One region of the Desulfovibrio sp. X2 genome, then DNA from elsewhere that is predicted to be linked to it. Evidence: predicted binding sites of a transcription regulator. Region 1 holds the regulator's gene; each other region holds the start of a gene.
The links. Region 1 encodes sigma-54, which starts transcription at its own class of promoters, with help from an activator protein. Its sites were predicted from a motif close to CTGGCACGGNNNNTGCTT; they were not measured.
Positions count from the first base shown of each region.

Region 2: a site for sigma-54 is predicted at 3,223-3,240, ahead of DSX2_RS02395 (TadE/TadG family type IV pilus assembly protein). Genes of this name have one in related genera too.
Region 3: a site for sigma-54 is predicted at 2,709-2,726, ahead of DSX2_RS03085 (TadE/TadG family type IV pilus assembly protein). Genes of this name have one in related genera too.

Region 1 is NZ_ATHV01000022.1:23,233-27,725, forward strand. Features, by position in the region: gene lptC (LPS export ABC transporter periplasmic protein LptC) at 1-57, shown strand, start outside; gene DSX2_RS08570 (LptA/OstA family protein) at 54-728, shown strand; gene lptB (LPS export ABC transporter ATP-binding protein) at 732-1,457, shown strand; gene rpoN (RNA polymerase factor sigma-54) at 1,683-3,125, shown strand; gene raiA (ribosome-associated translation inhibitor RaiA) at 3,150-3,695, shown strand; gene DSX2_RS08590 (PTS sugar transporter subunit IIA) at 3,713-4,162, shown strand; gene rapZ (RNase adapter RapZ) at 4,289-4,493, shown strand, end outside.
Region 2 is NZ_ATHV01000004.1:205,802-210,294, reverse strand. Features, by position in the region: gene DSX2_RS02410 (SidJ-related pseudokinase) at 1-1,019, shown strand, start outside; gene DSX2_RS02405 (TadE/TadG family type IV pilus assembly protein) at 1,093-2,286, opposite strand; gene DSX2_RS02400 (TadE/TadG family type IV pilus assembly protein) at 2,283-2,696, opposite strand; gene DSX2_RS02395 (TadE/TadG family type IV pilus assembly protein) at 2,704-3,087, opposite strand; gene DSX2_RS02390 (winged helix-turn-helix domain-containing protein) at 3,496-3,978, shown strand; gene fdnG (formate dehydrogenase-N subunit alpha) at 4,117-4,493, shown strand, end outside.
Region 3 is NZ_ATHV01000006.1:99,058-103,550, reverse strand. Features, by position in the region: gene DSX2_RS03105 (ATP-binding protein) at 1-160, opposite strand, end outside; gene DSX2_RS03100 (AbrB/MazE/SpoVT family DNA-binding domain-containing protein) at 289-522, shown strand; gene DSX2_RS03095 (TadE/TadG family type IV pilus assembly protein) at 532-1,002, opposite strand; gene DSX2_RS03090 (pilus assembly protein TadG-related protein) at 1,021-2,367, opposite strand; gene DSX2_RS03085 (TadE/TadG family type IV pilus assembly protein) at 2,270-2,683, opposite strand; gene DSX2_RS03080 (sigma-54 dependent transcriptional regulator) at 2,921-4,327, shown strand.

The DNA of each region.
Region 1 (4,493 bases):
GTCGTGATCGCCCGCAAATCCCCGGCCGCCAAACCGGCCCCGGAGTCCAAGAAATGACGCGTATGCGCCTCGTGCTCTTCATGCTGGCGGCTCTCGTCGCCGCCGTGCCTGCGCCCCTCGCCTCGGCGCAGGGCAACGCCGTCCCCTCGTCCCTGCGGGGCGAGCAGGGCAAGGACATCCCCACGCACATAACGGCCGACAGGCTGACCTACAGCCAGGACCGGGACAGCGTGGTCTTCGAGGGCCACGTGCACGTGACCCGCGGCGAGATGCAGCTCTGGTCCGACCGCCTGACGGCCTACCTCGAGCCCAGCGAGCCCGAGCCCGCCAAGGGCAAGCAGGCGGTCGAGCCCCCGGCCGCGCCGCAGTCCCCCCTGGGCGGGAAAAAGGACGCCAAGATCAAGAGCGTGGTCGCCGTGGGCAACGTGCGCATGCAGCAGCAAGGCAGGCAAGGCTTCTGCGGCAAGGCCACCTTCCACGTGGAGGAGGGGCTTCTGGTCATGGAGGACAACCCCGTGATCCTGGACGGACGCAACAAGGTCACCGGCGAGGTCATCAAATTCTACACGCAGACCAACCGCAGCGAGGTCCTAGGCGGCAAGAAGCAGGTGGAGGCCACCTTCTTCACCAAGCAGGAATCCCTGAGTCCCACCGCCAAGCCGTCCGGAGACTCCAAGGCGCCCGATGCCGCGAAGCCCGCCGACGGCGCCGCGCCGGAGAAGCAGTAGCCCATGGTCAGCAGGCTCGAAGCGCGGGGATTGCGCAAGCAGTACGGCCAGCGGGAAGTGGTCAAGGGCGTTGATCTCGGCCTGGACCAGAACGAGGTCTTCGGCATTCTTGGGCCCAACGGCGCAGGCAAGACGACGACCTTCTACATGCTGCTCGGGGTCATCAAGCCGACCGAGGGGAAGGTCTTTCTGGACGACACGGAGCTGACGCACTGGCCGCTGCACCTGCGCGCCCGCGCCGGATTGTCCTACCTGCCGCAGGAGAGCTCCATCTTCAAGAAGCTCACCGTGCGCCAGAACATGGAGATCATCCTCGAGCACACCGGACTCTCGCGCAAGGAGCAGCGCGCGCGCTGCGACGCGCTCCTCGAGGAACTCGGCATCACGAGGCTCGAGAACTCCCGCGCCGTGCACCTCTCCGGCGGCGAGCGACGCAGGCTCGAGATCGCGCGGGCGCTCATCAGGAGCCCCAAGTTCATCCTCCTCGACGAGCCCTTCGCGGGCATCGACCCTCTGGCCGTGGACGACATCAAGGAGATCATCCGGGGGCTCAAGGACAAGGGCATCGGCATCCTCATCTCCGACCACAACGTGCGCGAGACCCTGTCCATCTGCGATCGCGCCTCCATCGTCTTCGAGGGCACGATCATCCTGACCGGCACTCCGCAAGAGATCGCGGCCAACCCGCGAGCGCGGAAGGTGTACCTCGGTGAGGAATTCTGCCTCTGATGGAATTTTCGTGCCAATGCCTCAGAAAAGCTCGCCGTTCAAGACTTGATCCGTTGCAACACCTTGCCGAGTGTGGCATATTTCCAGCACGGGATGTATCGGCCCCATGAATGTTTGGGGCGGTATTTCTGGCGCGTTTCCGCATGGGGTGGAAACGGGTCATTCCCTGGCCGGACTTTTGCCACTGCGCGGTAGTGCCCTCGGGCTCCGCGCGAGCTAGGACGCATGGCGCTCGAACTCAGACAGCAGCTCAAGCTTTCGCAACAGCTGGTGATGACCCCCCAGCTGCAGCAGGCCATCAAGCTCTTGCAGCTCTCCCGGCTCGAGCTGATGGAGACCGTGCAGCAGGAGTTGCTGGAAAATCCGTTTCTCGAGGAAGGCTTCGAGGAAGCGGAGAGCGAGCGCGAGTCCCCTGAGAACGCCCAGCCTGCGGAGGCCGAGGGCGTCGTCCACGAGATGCCCTCCGACGAGAAGAGTCTGCAGCGCGAAGCGGACTGGGACAACTACCTGGGCGACTTCGCCAGCGCCTCCCGCCAGTCCCAGATGCGCGAGCACGAGGCCCTCGACGAGGGGCTCTCCTTCGAAGCCCGCCTCACGGCCAAGCCGTCCCTCGATGGGCATCTGGCCTGGCAGACCCGCCTCTCGAATTTCACCGAAGAGGAGAAGGAGATCGCCGAGAACATCATCGGCAACCTCAACTCCTCCGGCTATCTTTCCTCCACGGTCGACGAGATCGCCCACGTCACCGGGAGCACTCCGGAGGCGGTGGAGTCGGTGCTCCTGCGCGTGCAGCGCTTCGACCCGGTGGGCGTGGCCGCCAGGGACCCGCGCGAATGCCTGCTGGTCCAGCTCGACGTCTACGGCTACGACGATCCGATCCTGCTCTCCCTGGTTTCCGACCATCTGGAGGACCTGGAGAAGAAGCGCTACAAGCCGCTTGCCCGCAAATTCAAGATCTCCCTGGAGGAACTCCGGGAATACCTGGACATCATCCAGACGCTCGATCCCATGCCCGGCTCGAGCTTCGGCTCGGGCGAGCCCATGTACGTCTCTCCGGACGCGTACGTGTACAAGTTCGACGACAACTTCGTCATCGTGCTCAACGAGGACGGGCTGCCCAGGCTGCAGCTCAACTCCCTGTACATGGACAGCCTGCAGGGCGGGAAGGGCAAGGACAAGGACTACTTCCAGGAGAAGGTGCGCTCGGCCGTGTGGCTGATGAAGAGCCTCTATCAGCGCCAGCGCACGCTCTACAAGGTCATCGAGAGCATCGTCCGCTTTCAGCGGGACTTCTTCGAAGAAGGCGTGACCCACCTGCGTCCCTTGATCCTCAAGGACGTGGCCGACGACATCGGGATGCACGAATCCACCGTCAGCCGCATCACGACCAACAAGTACGTGGCCACGCCGCACGGCATCTTCGAGCTCAAGTTCTTCTTCAACTCCGCCCTGAGCCTGGACGACGGAAGCGAGGTCGGCTCGGAGAGCGTCAAGGCGCTCATCAAGCAGCTCATCGGCGAGGAAGACGCGAAGCAGCCCCTGTCCGACGAACGGATCGTGGACATCCTGAAGGACAAGCTGCAGGTCAACATCGCGCGCCGCACGGTGGCCAAGTACCGCACGGCGCTCAACATTCCCTCGTCGAGCAAGCGCAAGCAGATTTTCTAAAGCCCCCGAACAAGGAGCGAGCATATGAACATTGCCTTCAACTTCAAGAACTTCGATCCTTCCGACCACCTCAAGGACTATGCGGAGAAGCGCTTCGAGAAGCTTGAGAAATATCTTGCCAACCACGATGCCGCCGAGGTTCAGGTGAACCTCTCGGTGGAGAAGATCCGCCAGATGGTCGAAGTCATCGTCTCCGACGACAACCTGCACCTTTCGGCCAACGAGTCCGCGGACGACATGTACTCGGCCATCGATCTCGTCGTGGACAAGATCGTGGCCCAGATGAAGCGCATCCGCGAGAAGCAGAAGAGCAAGCGTGCGGCCAAGACCGCGGACAAGTCCGTGCGTCACGAGGTCTTCAGCTTCGTGGGCGAGGGCGAGGACAAATCCAAGAGCATCGTGGCCACCGACAGCTTCAGCCCGAAGCCCATGGACATCGAGGAGGCCGCCATGCAGCTCGAGACCCTGGACTACGAGTTCCTGGTCTTCCGCAACGCTGAGACCGAGCGGGTGAACGTTGTCTACCGGCGCAGGGACGGCAACTTCGGCATCATCGATCCCGGCCTCTAGGCGACACGGCGAACGGCATGAAACTCGGTGATTATCTGAACCCCGGGCTTGTGCTGCCCGACCTCTCGGCGAGGAGCAAGGAAGCTGTCCTCGCCGAGATGGTCGAGCCCCTGGCACGCACGCATCCGGACATCGATCGGGAACGCGCCGTCAGCGTCCTTCTGGAGCGCGAACGGCTCGGGACCACGGGAATCGGGGACGGCATCGCCATCCCCCACGGCAAGATCGAAGGGCTCTCCGACATCGTCCTCGTGGCGGCGCGCTGCTGCGAGGGCATCGACTTCGATGCCCTCGACCACAGGCCCTGCCAGATCTTTTTTCTCGTCCTTGCGCCGGAAGAGGCGGCCGGGCAGCACCTGCGCGTCCTTGCCCACATCTCGCGCCTGCTCAAGGATTCTGAATTCAAGAAGGCCTTCCTGTCCGCTTCGGACAAGGAAAGCTTGCTTGCGCTGCTGCAGGGCGTCTAGGGAGCATCTCGTCGTGCGGACGGGCCTCGGGCCGAGCCGCCCGGGAATACGGCCCGGGAATACGAACAAGGGAAGAATGGCACCGCGCGCCGACCATGGTGCAGCGCGCAGCGCAGGAGGCTTCTGATGCACGCGGAGCCGGCTTTCGCCATCGTCGTCCTGACCGGTCTTTCCGGGGCCGGGAAGAGCACGGCGTTGCGCGTCTTCGAAGACATGGGCTTCTTCTGCGTGGACGGCCTCCCTGCCGCGATGCTGCCCAAGCTGGCCTCCCTCTACAAGGGGCAGGCCGACCGCCGCACCAAAGGCCTCGCCCTGGGGCTGGACATACGCC
Region 2 (4,493 bases), on a different contig from region 1:
CCTTCGCGGTGCGCTTCGAGGTGCCCAGGCCCCTTTCCGTGCACGGCTGCCCCCTGCTGCGCCTGCGCGGCGCCCCCGGAGAAGACGGGGCGCCCGAGGCCGGTCTCCATCCCGAGGGGCTGGCCCTGGCCTTCCTGGCCCCGGCCGGATATTTCCACTACCCCAACGAGCTGCCCGGGGGCGGCAGGCCAGGCCGCGCGGAGCTGGCCGAGATGCTGCCGCGCGCCGCGCACCTCTTCGGCGCGCTGGCGGGGCGCGGCATCGTGCACGACGACCCCATCCCGCTCTTCCACAACCGCACGGCGCAGGGGCGGCGCGGCGACCAGGGCGTCTACGACTGGCGGCGCATGGGGCGGCTGGACCAGTGGCTGGGCTCCTGCCGCCACCCGAACTTCGGCGCCTCAGGCCTGCGCGACCTGGAGCACCTGCGGGCGCTTCGCGGCGGCGGCCAGTCCCTCTACAAGGCGCTGGGCAACGCGCTCCTCGGCCTGCTGCTCGTGGCCGGAAGCTGGTTTCGCGCGGGCGACCGGGCGCTTCGCGGCCAGGACGCGGAAGGCCGCCCGGCCGACGCGCGCCACCTCTTCGACGAGGACTTCCTGGCCGGACTCCTGGGCGGGATATTCCGCGAGCTCTGCCACGGCTTCTCGGGCAGGCCGCACACGGGCGCGCTGCCCTTCGACGCGGCGCACCTGGCCGCGCGCATGGCCGAGGAGATGGGCGTGGACCGCTACATGGACGAGCTCTTCCGCGTGGAGGACCAGGGGCGGCTGGACCGCGCGGGCTTCGAGGCCTTCCTCGTCTCGCGCGGCATGGAGCCCGCGCGCGCCCGCGCGCTGGAGCAGGGCCGCGAGGACATCTCCCTGCCCACCGGGCCGCACCTCGGCCGCTTCAACGCCCAGACCTCGCTGCCCGAGCTGAACGAGTTCGTGGCCTGCGCCGCGGGCCGCGTGGTGGCCGCGCGCCACGTGGCCGCGACCTTCCCGGGGCCCTTGGCGCAGGACCTCCCCGTGCGCCCCTAAGGCGCATCCCTTCGCGTTCGATCCGAGATTTTTTGGCGATTTCCGGGCAGGCGTCGCCCGGCCCGGGCCGCGGCTAGCCGCCGCGGCTCGAGTCGCGCAGCATGCGGCTGACCTTGAGCAGGCAGTCGCCGCCGGAGTCCGTGGGCGAGTCGGCCATGGCGCGCACGAAGCGGGCCGTGACGTTGCCGTTGCCGTCGATGCCCTCGATAAAGATGGCGCCGACCTGGGCGATGAACAGGGTGTTGCGGCCCGAGACGGGCGGCCGCTTGGGGTCGTAGAAGCCGAGCAGGGACACGCGCGGGCTGTCCAGGGGGTTGGAGAAGGCGCTGCCCTGGATGCTGTTGGTGGCGCTGTCCCAGTGCGCCGTGGGATCCTGGGCCACGAGGTCGGCGATGCCCTGCTTGACCGGGCCGTTGGTGCTGCCGGGCTCGATCTGCACCTCGTCGTTGGGTTCGACGACCGTGGCGTTCGAGCCGGAGCACCCGGCGATGTTCTCGCGCACCGCGTCGCCGCCGGTCACCGGGTTGCCCTTGTTCACGGGCGGGAAGTCGATGAGGTTGTAGAAGCTCGGCACCACGGCGTCGCTCGGGTCCTTGGGCTTGAGCACGACCTGCGTGCCCGCGTCCGCGTCGGTGTAGCCGGGCACCTGGACCGAGGCCATCTCGCAGCTGCTGCCCGTGTCGAGCCGACCGTTGTTCCTGAGCTTGGGATCGGGGTCGCAGGTGTCGTCCCAGGTGAACTTGGCCGGGATGGTGAAGGGCTTCAGGCACTCGCTCGAGCAGGTGCCGACGAGGCCCGCCCTGGCCGAGGCGCTGACGTCCGCGTTCGAGGTGCCGATGGCCCTGGCGAAGAAGAGGTTCAGGGCGTTCTTCCGCTCGGTCGAGAGCGTCACCCGGACCTCCACCTGGTCCGCGCCGGACGAGACCGGGGTGCCGTCGTGGTAGAAGGTCACGTCGCCGTCCCCGACCGCCGCGGCGGGCTTGTCCTCGGCGATCAGGTTGCGGCGGGCGTAGCTTTGGGCCACCGAGCGCACGGCGGCGAGGTCGTCGCCCTTGGAGAGCAGACTGCCCGCTCCTGCCAGGGCGCCCACGTCGGCCGAGGTCTGCAGCCTGCTCCGCGTGAACTGCATCCAGCCGAGGTCCACGGCCAGGGCCGCGAAGCCGATGATGGCCACGGCGGTCAGGCCGAGCAGGAGGGCTCCCACGCCGCGCTCGTCGCTGTGCAGGCGGGCGAGGACGCTTACTATTCTGCGGGCGGCTTCGTTCATTCCTTCCTCGCTTCGGCCACGGCCTTGAGCCCGTCCGGCATGAACACGTCGGCCGCGAAGAGCGCGAAGCCGTTCAGGTCGTAGCCGAGCTCCACGCGCACGCTGGTCCCGGAAACCGAGGCGTCCGGGGCCGAGGTCACGCTCACGGTGAGCAGGCTGGGCGAGAGCCCGGCGCTCTGCACGATGGTCCTGGCGATCCCGGCCGCGTCGCCGCCCCGGCTGGCCACGACCACGGCCTCGCGCGCGGTGCGCGTGAGGATGTTGTCGGCGTGCATCAGTCGGGAGAGGTCGATGGTTCCGATGAACAGCGGGAAGACCAGGAAGGCCAGGGTCACGGCGAATTCCACGGTGACGCTGCCCCGCTCCGAGCGCCGCAGGCGGCGAAGGATGTTCGAGACGATCGCGCGCATGGTCCGCCTACCTTTCATGGACCATGACCGCGGTCGAGGTCACCCGGTCGATGTCCACGAGGCTCGTCAGGGAGTGCAGCAGGGTCATGAAGGAGAAGCCCACGCTGACCTTCACGGACACGGGCTGGTCCGGGACGCGGGCGCCGATCTCGATGGTCGGCGGCTCCTCGATGCCGCCGTTCTTCAGATAGTCCTTCACCGTCTGCATGACCTCGTCGTCGCTCGTGTCCGTGAGCACGGCCATGCGCGCGCCTTCCTCGGCCGCGGCCGTGACCGTGTTCTGCGTCCAGAAGAGGCGGCCGAAGTCTATGACGCCCATGAAGAGCAGGATGAACACGGGCAGGAGCAGGGCGGTTTCCACCGCGGCGAAGCCGCGCTCCGAACGAGACAAGCCGCGCTCGGACCGGAACAGGCCGCGCCGCGGGCGGCTGCGTCCTTCGTCGGGGGCTGTCGTGCGGGTTCGAGGCGTGGTCGGCAGGGTCATGGTGCTCGCTTCCTGTCCAATAGAAATGGTCTATGGGCATGAGAGCAATGATCGGGCCAAGTGATGGATTGCTGTTTTTTTGAGCATATTCGAGCAGTTGACAGTCACCTGTTTTTCCTCTCCCGTGTCGCGTCGATCCACGGAAAGTGGAGAAGTCCACAAAGCCTTGAGGGGCGGGCCTTCGCGGGCTATATTGTGTCAAATCTGACATAATGAGGCTTTTCTTGGCTTGTGCCGGGAGGCGAGGGTAGTCGTTATGTCATGGAAGACATAATTGATCGTCCACCCCTCGCACAGGCGGGGGAGGAGGCAGGCATGAGCGGAAGGGAGCGGCCGGTGGTGCGGCTGCACATGTGGCTGGAGACCGACGAGGGCGTCTTCTTCGGCGTCGGGCGGGTGCAGCTTCTCGAGCTCGTGGACGAGCTCGGCTCGCTTCGGGCCGCCGCGGACCGCCTGGGCATGTCGTACCGCGCCGCCTGGGGCAAGATCAGGAAGACCGAGAAGATCATCGGCTTCAGCCTGATCGAGAAGCCCGCGGGCAACCGCGGCGGCTACCGCCTGACCGAGTTCGGCAAGCTCCTCGTGGAGAACTTCCGCGACTGGTACGCGGACGTGGAGACCCGCGCCGTGGCCCGGGCCAGGGAGATCTTCCCCTACGACGCCGAGCGCTACCGGGCGCCCAAGGGGCAGGACGCCTCCCGGGCCCTGCAGGACGCGCCCCGCGAGGCCCGCAAGGAGGACCCCTTCTCCCGCCGGTCGCCCGAGAGGATGGTGCGCGCGGCTTCGGGGAGCCGTTAATGTGTTATTCTTAACACATTAAAATATTTGAATTTTTGTTGCAAAAGCCCAGATGCCGGATATGCTTATGCCAAAATAGGCATGGTTTTCCGCCCGGGCAGCCGCTCCGGGCGCCGGACGCGCAACAAGGAGGCTCCCATGAAGTGGACGCGAAGGGATTTCATGAAGCTGACCGGGGCAGGTGTCGCCTGCATCGGCCTCAGTCAGCTCGGCGTGGACCTCGGCCCGGCCGAGGCGTACGCCGCCGGACTGAAGATCGACGGAGCGAAGGAGGTCATCTCGATCTGCCCGTTCTGCTCCGTGAGCTGCCACATCGTGGCCAGCGTCAAGGACGGGAAGCTCGTCAGCACCGAGGGTGACCCGGACTACCCCATCAACCAGGGCTCGCTGTGCGCCAAGGGCGCGGCCGTGCTCTCGCTCAGCCGCAACGACGACCGCCTCTCCAAGCCCCTGTACCGCGCCCCCTACTCGGACAAGTGGGAGGAGAAGGACTGGGGCTTCATGATCGAGCGCAT
Region 3 (4,493 bases), on a different contig from region 1:
CGATGCCCCTGAGTGTCTGGATGGAAGGAGAGACGTAGGTCAGGGACAGTTCGGGAGACACGGTCCAGATGACGTCCTCGACCGTCTCCTCGATGAGGCGGCGGACCAGGCTGCTTTTGCGCGGGGGCTTCCCCCGCCTGCCGCGTGTCGTTTTACGCATGGCTTTTTTCCTCACTGTGCACGATACGTGAGGCGAACCAGGCGATAAAGCGTAAAATCGCGCCCGCCTCCCGTCACGCGTTGCCCTGGCCGCGGTGGGGGCGTAGAAAGGATCAGGAGGGAAGGTCCATGCGGGTGAAAGTGGTCGGAGCAGGGCTTGTCCAGCTGCCGAACGACGTGGTGGCCCATTTCGGCCTTTCTGCCGGAGACGAGGTCGAGGTCTTCCTGGACGGTGACCGTGCTGTCCTCTACCCGGTGCGCCGCGGTGGCGACGAGGACGGGAATCGGGACGGCGGCGCCATCCTCGAGGCGGAATCCGTCAGGAAATCCCTCGAACGCCGTCTGCGCGAGGAGTTCGACTAGCCGTCCGTGTCAGGGGCAGACCTTCCACGGTTCGTTGATTCCGCGCTCTGTGGCCTCCATGGTCAGGTCGCTGGGCAGAAGGTCGGCCGCGAACGGGGTCAGGGGCTGGTAGCTGTAGCGCACCTCCACCTGGACCATCTCGCAGGGGCCGCCCGGGTCCGCTCCGGTGCAGGGCAGGCTCATGTCTGGCTTGGTCCGGCTGCACACGTCCACGTCCATGACCGGCGAATTGCCGGGCAGGTCTTCCTGCATGAGCCTGGCCTGGGCCACGATCTGCGAGAGGCGGCTGCCGTCCTCGTCCCCCTGGCCCGTGGTCGCGAATCGCACCGCGGTCTGGGCGGACTTGTGCAGCGTGAGCCAGGCGCGGAACATGTTCCCGCCCTCGATGAGCAGCATGGAGAGCGCGATCATCGCGGGAAAAAACAGCGCGAATTCGACCACGCTCGACCCGCGTTCCCCGTCCCGCCTTCTTCCGAACATGGCGTGCATCACCGCCTCCTATTTGATGAGCCGCAGTCCGAGCTGGCGGCCGATCTGCTTGAAGATGTCGTCGAGGTCGTTGGTCGAAGGGGCGTTGAAGTAGTGGTCGGTCGTTCCCGCGCGGCTCGAGGCCACGGCCTTCATCAGCGTGATGTCGGTGGAGTCCGAGTCGCCGTAGCGGATGGAGAATATCTCGATGCCCGCGTCCTTGGCCTTCTGGGCCTCGTCGAGCATGGCCTGGTTCAGCGCGCCGCCGTTCTCGCAATGGCTGTGGGTGTCGCCCATGCCGTAGTAGGCGTTGGTCCAGTAGTTGTTGGGGTCGTAGGTGGCCGCGTAGTTGCCGCCGCACTTTCCGTCCTCGGTGTCGCCGTCCGTGAGCAGGATCATGATCTTCCTGTACTTGGGGTCCGAGCTGGCCTGGGTGTAGGGCGCCGTCGGCGTGAGCACGTTGCGGCCCCACTTGATGCCTTCTGAGATGACCGTGCCCGAGGCCGGGCCGTCCGCTGTGTGCGTGGCCAACGAGGCGAAGATGTCGCTGCGGTTCGAGGTCAGGGGGAGGATTTCGGGGATGTTGCTGCAGGTGTCCAGGTCGATGGAATTGCGCCTGTAGGAGGGCAGCGCCCAGTACATGGACATGAAGGCGGAGTTGATGCCCGTGTTCACGGAGCCGTCCGCGTTGCGGCAACCGGCGGGCAGACCGTCCACGTTCGAGCCGACGCGCACCTTGCCGCGGAAGCCGACCAGGCCGATCTTGGTGTCGGCGGCGCCCCCGGCGGGCAGGATGAGGTCGATGAGGTTCGCTGTGGCGCTCTTGACCATGGTGATCGGCGTGCCCCTCATGCTGCCCGTGTTGTCGAGCACGAAGACCACCTCGAGATTGTTGTAGCCTGCCGTGGCGCTGGCCGTGACCCACTTGTCGCCGACGCCCAGGACCTGCATGAGGAGCATGGGCACCTTGGCCTTGGTGGTGACCGTGACGCTGCGGTAGATGGTGCCGGGGGTGAGGGATTCCACCACGGCGTCGGGCAGGTTCGTGGTCAGGAGCTGGTTGACCGCCTGGGAGACCTTGCCCTTGCTGAGGTCCGGATCGTCGGGCAGCTTGAGGCTTCCGGCCAGCACTGCGGCGTCCGTGGCCGCCTGCAGGCGTGTCTGGGCCAGGTATAGGTTGCCCAGATCCACGGCCATGCCGACCGCACCCACGAGCACCGGCAGGAGAACGGCGAGGAGGACGGGCGACGCGCCCAGATCCCCCGCGAGCCTGGCGAGCCTACGAAAGAGGCATTGTAGTGCGGGCCTTGAAGACCGGGGCGCTCGCGATGAGCGAGTTGAGCAGTCCGTCGGCTCCGTAGAAAGACTGGTAGGCATACTGTACCTCGACGGTCACGGTATTGGTGGCGGAATCGGTGGTCACGGAGGTTGTCGGCGAATTCCCGCTGAGGTCGGCGGTGAGCGCCTTGACCACGGCCGGAGCCTCCGTGGAGTTGCCGTCGCGAAGGATGGTGCGCGCCGCCTCGCGGCTGGCGTCGACGAGGGTGGCGTACACGCGCACGGCGTTGGCTCCCTCGACCATCAGGCCGAAGAGCAGGACGAGCATCGGCAGGACAAGGGCGAATTCCACGGCCATGACGCCGCGCTCGGATTCCCGGCCCCTGATCAATCTTCTGATGAGTTCGTAGTTCATGGCATACGCTCCGCTGCACACCTTAAAGCAATGGTTATGCCAAGTTCATCATAGCCTTCGTTTTGCAAAAATTATTTATTATTTCAGTGGCTTGTTTTGCAAGTGGCCTAATCCATCATTTGGGGAAAAAAGCTTGACTCAACCAAAATATGTGGTCATCGTTCCATGAAAAATGGATGAAGGCATACCTGCCGCATCCCGGAACAGCACAGCCCGTACGCCAGAGGTCTATATACTATGGATAGGACAGACAGCGCTCCGCGCATCCTCATCGTCGACGACGACATCGCCTTCCAGGGAATGCTGCGCGAGGCGGTCGGCGAGAAGGGATTCGCCGTGGACTGCGCCGCCTCCGCGGAGGAGGGCATCCGCACCGCCGCCTCGGGCGTCTACAATCTCATCCTGCTGGATGTCCGCCTGCCGGGCATGAGCGGCATAGAGGCCATACCCCACTTCCGTGAGGCCAGCCCGAGCACGGAGATCATCATCATGACCGCCTACGCGGAAAAGGACTCGGCCGTGCAGGCCATCCGCCGCGGGGCCTACGACTATTTCACCAAGCCTTTCTCCCTGGCCGAGATGGAGATCGTCATCCGCCGCGCCCTGGAGAAACAGCGCCTGCAGCGGCAGGTGCGCTCGTTGCGCCGCACCCTGGACAAGGAGGGGCCGCTCGGCCGGATCATCGGCCAGGGCGAGGCCATGTGGCGGGTGAAGGATCTGATCGAGCGCGTCGCGCCGCTGGACTCCACGGTCCTGGTCATCGGCGAGACCGGCACGGGCAAGGAGCTCGTGGCCGACACGGTCCACGCGCTGTCCGCCCGGGCGGAGGGCCCCTTCGTCAAGGTCAACTGCGCGGCCATCCCCGAGAACCTGCTGGAGAGCGAGCTCTTCGGCCACGAGAAGGGCGCCTTCACGGGAGCCCTGGCCACGCGGCGCGGGAAGTTCGAGCTGGCCTCGGGCGGAACCATCCTGCTCGACGAGATCGGCGACATGCCTCTGCATCTCCAGCCCAAACTCCTGCGCGCCGTGGAGCTCAAGCAGATCGAGCGCGTGGGCGGCTCGCGCCCCATCGCCTGCGACGTGCGCATCGTGGCCGCCACCAACGTGGATCTGGCCGCGCAGGTCAAGGAGCGCAAGTTCCGCGAGGACCTCTTCTACCGCCTCAACGTGGCGTCCATACACCTACCTCCCCTGCGCGAGCGCAAGGACGACCTGCCCCAGCTCGCGGAGTTCTTCCTCACGCGGCTCGCGGCCAAGCTCAAGACCGGGCTGCCCCGCCTCTCCTCGCAGGCCATGCGCGCCCTGTTCGACTACGACTGGCCCGGCAACGTGCGCCAACTGGCCAACGTGCTCGAGCGCGCGGCCATCTTCCGCCACGGCGAGGAGATCAGCGCCGAAGACATCGATTTCGGATACGGCGGCGCGCGCAGCAGGGACACGGCCCCGGCCGCCGTCCCCATGCAGGTGGATCCCTCCCTGCCCCTGCGCGAGGCCGTGACCCTCTACGAGAAGAACCTCATCCTTTCCGCCCTGCGCCAGGCGGGCGGCGTGCAGACCGAGGCGGCTAAGCTGCTCGGCATCTCCGCCAAGAACCTCTGGAACAAGCTTCAGAAGCACTCCATCGACCCGACTTCAATGGAGTGATGCGCCTCACGACAGCCTTTCTATTTATAATGGATGACTCCCTGTTTCTTGTACTGCCATATTTATCCTGAAATTTCAAAATCTTATATATCTGAACAGCCGTTTAAAAAGCTTCTTTCCTTTCTTTCTTCTCCCTGAATAATGGATCGATTTCCGCTATCGGTAG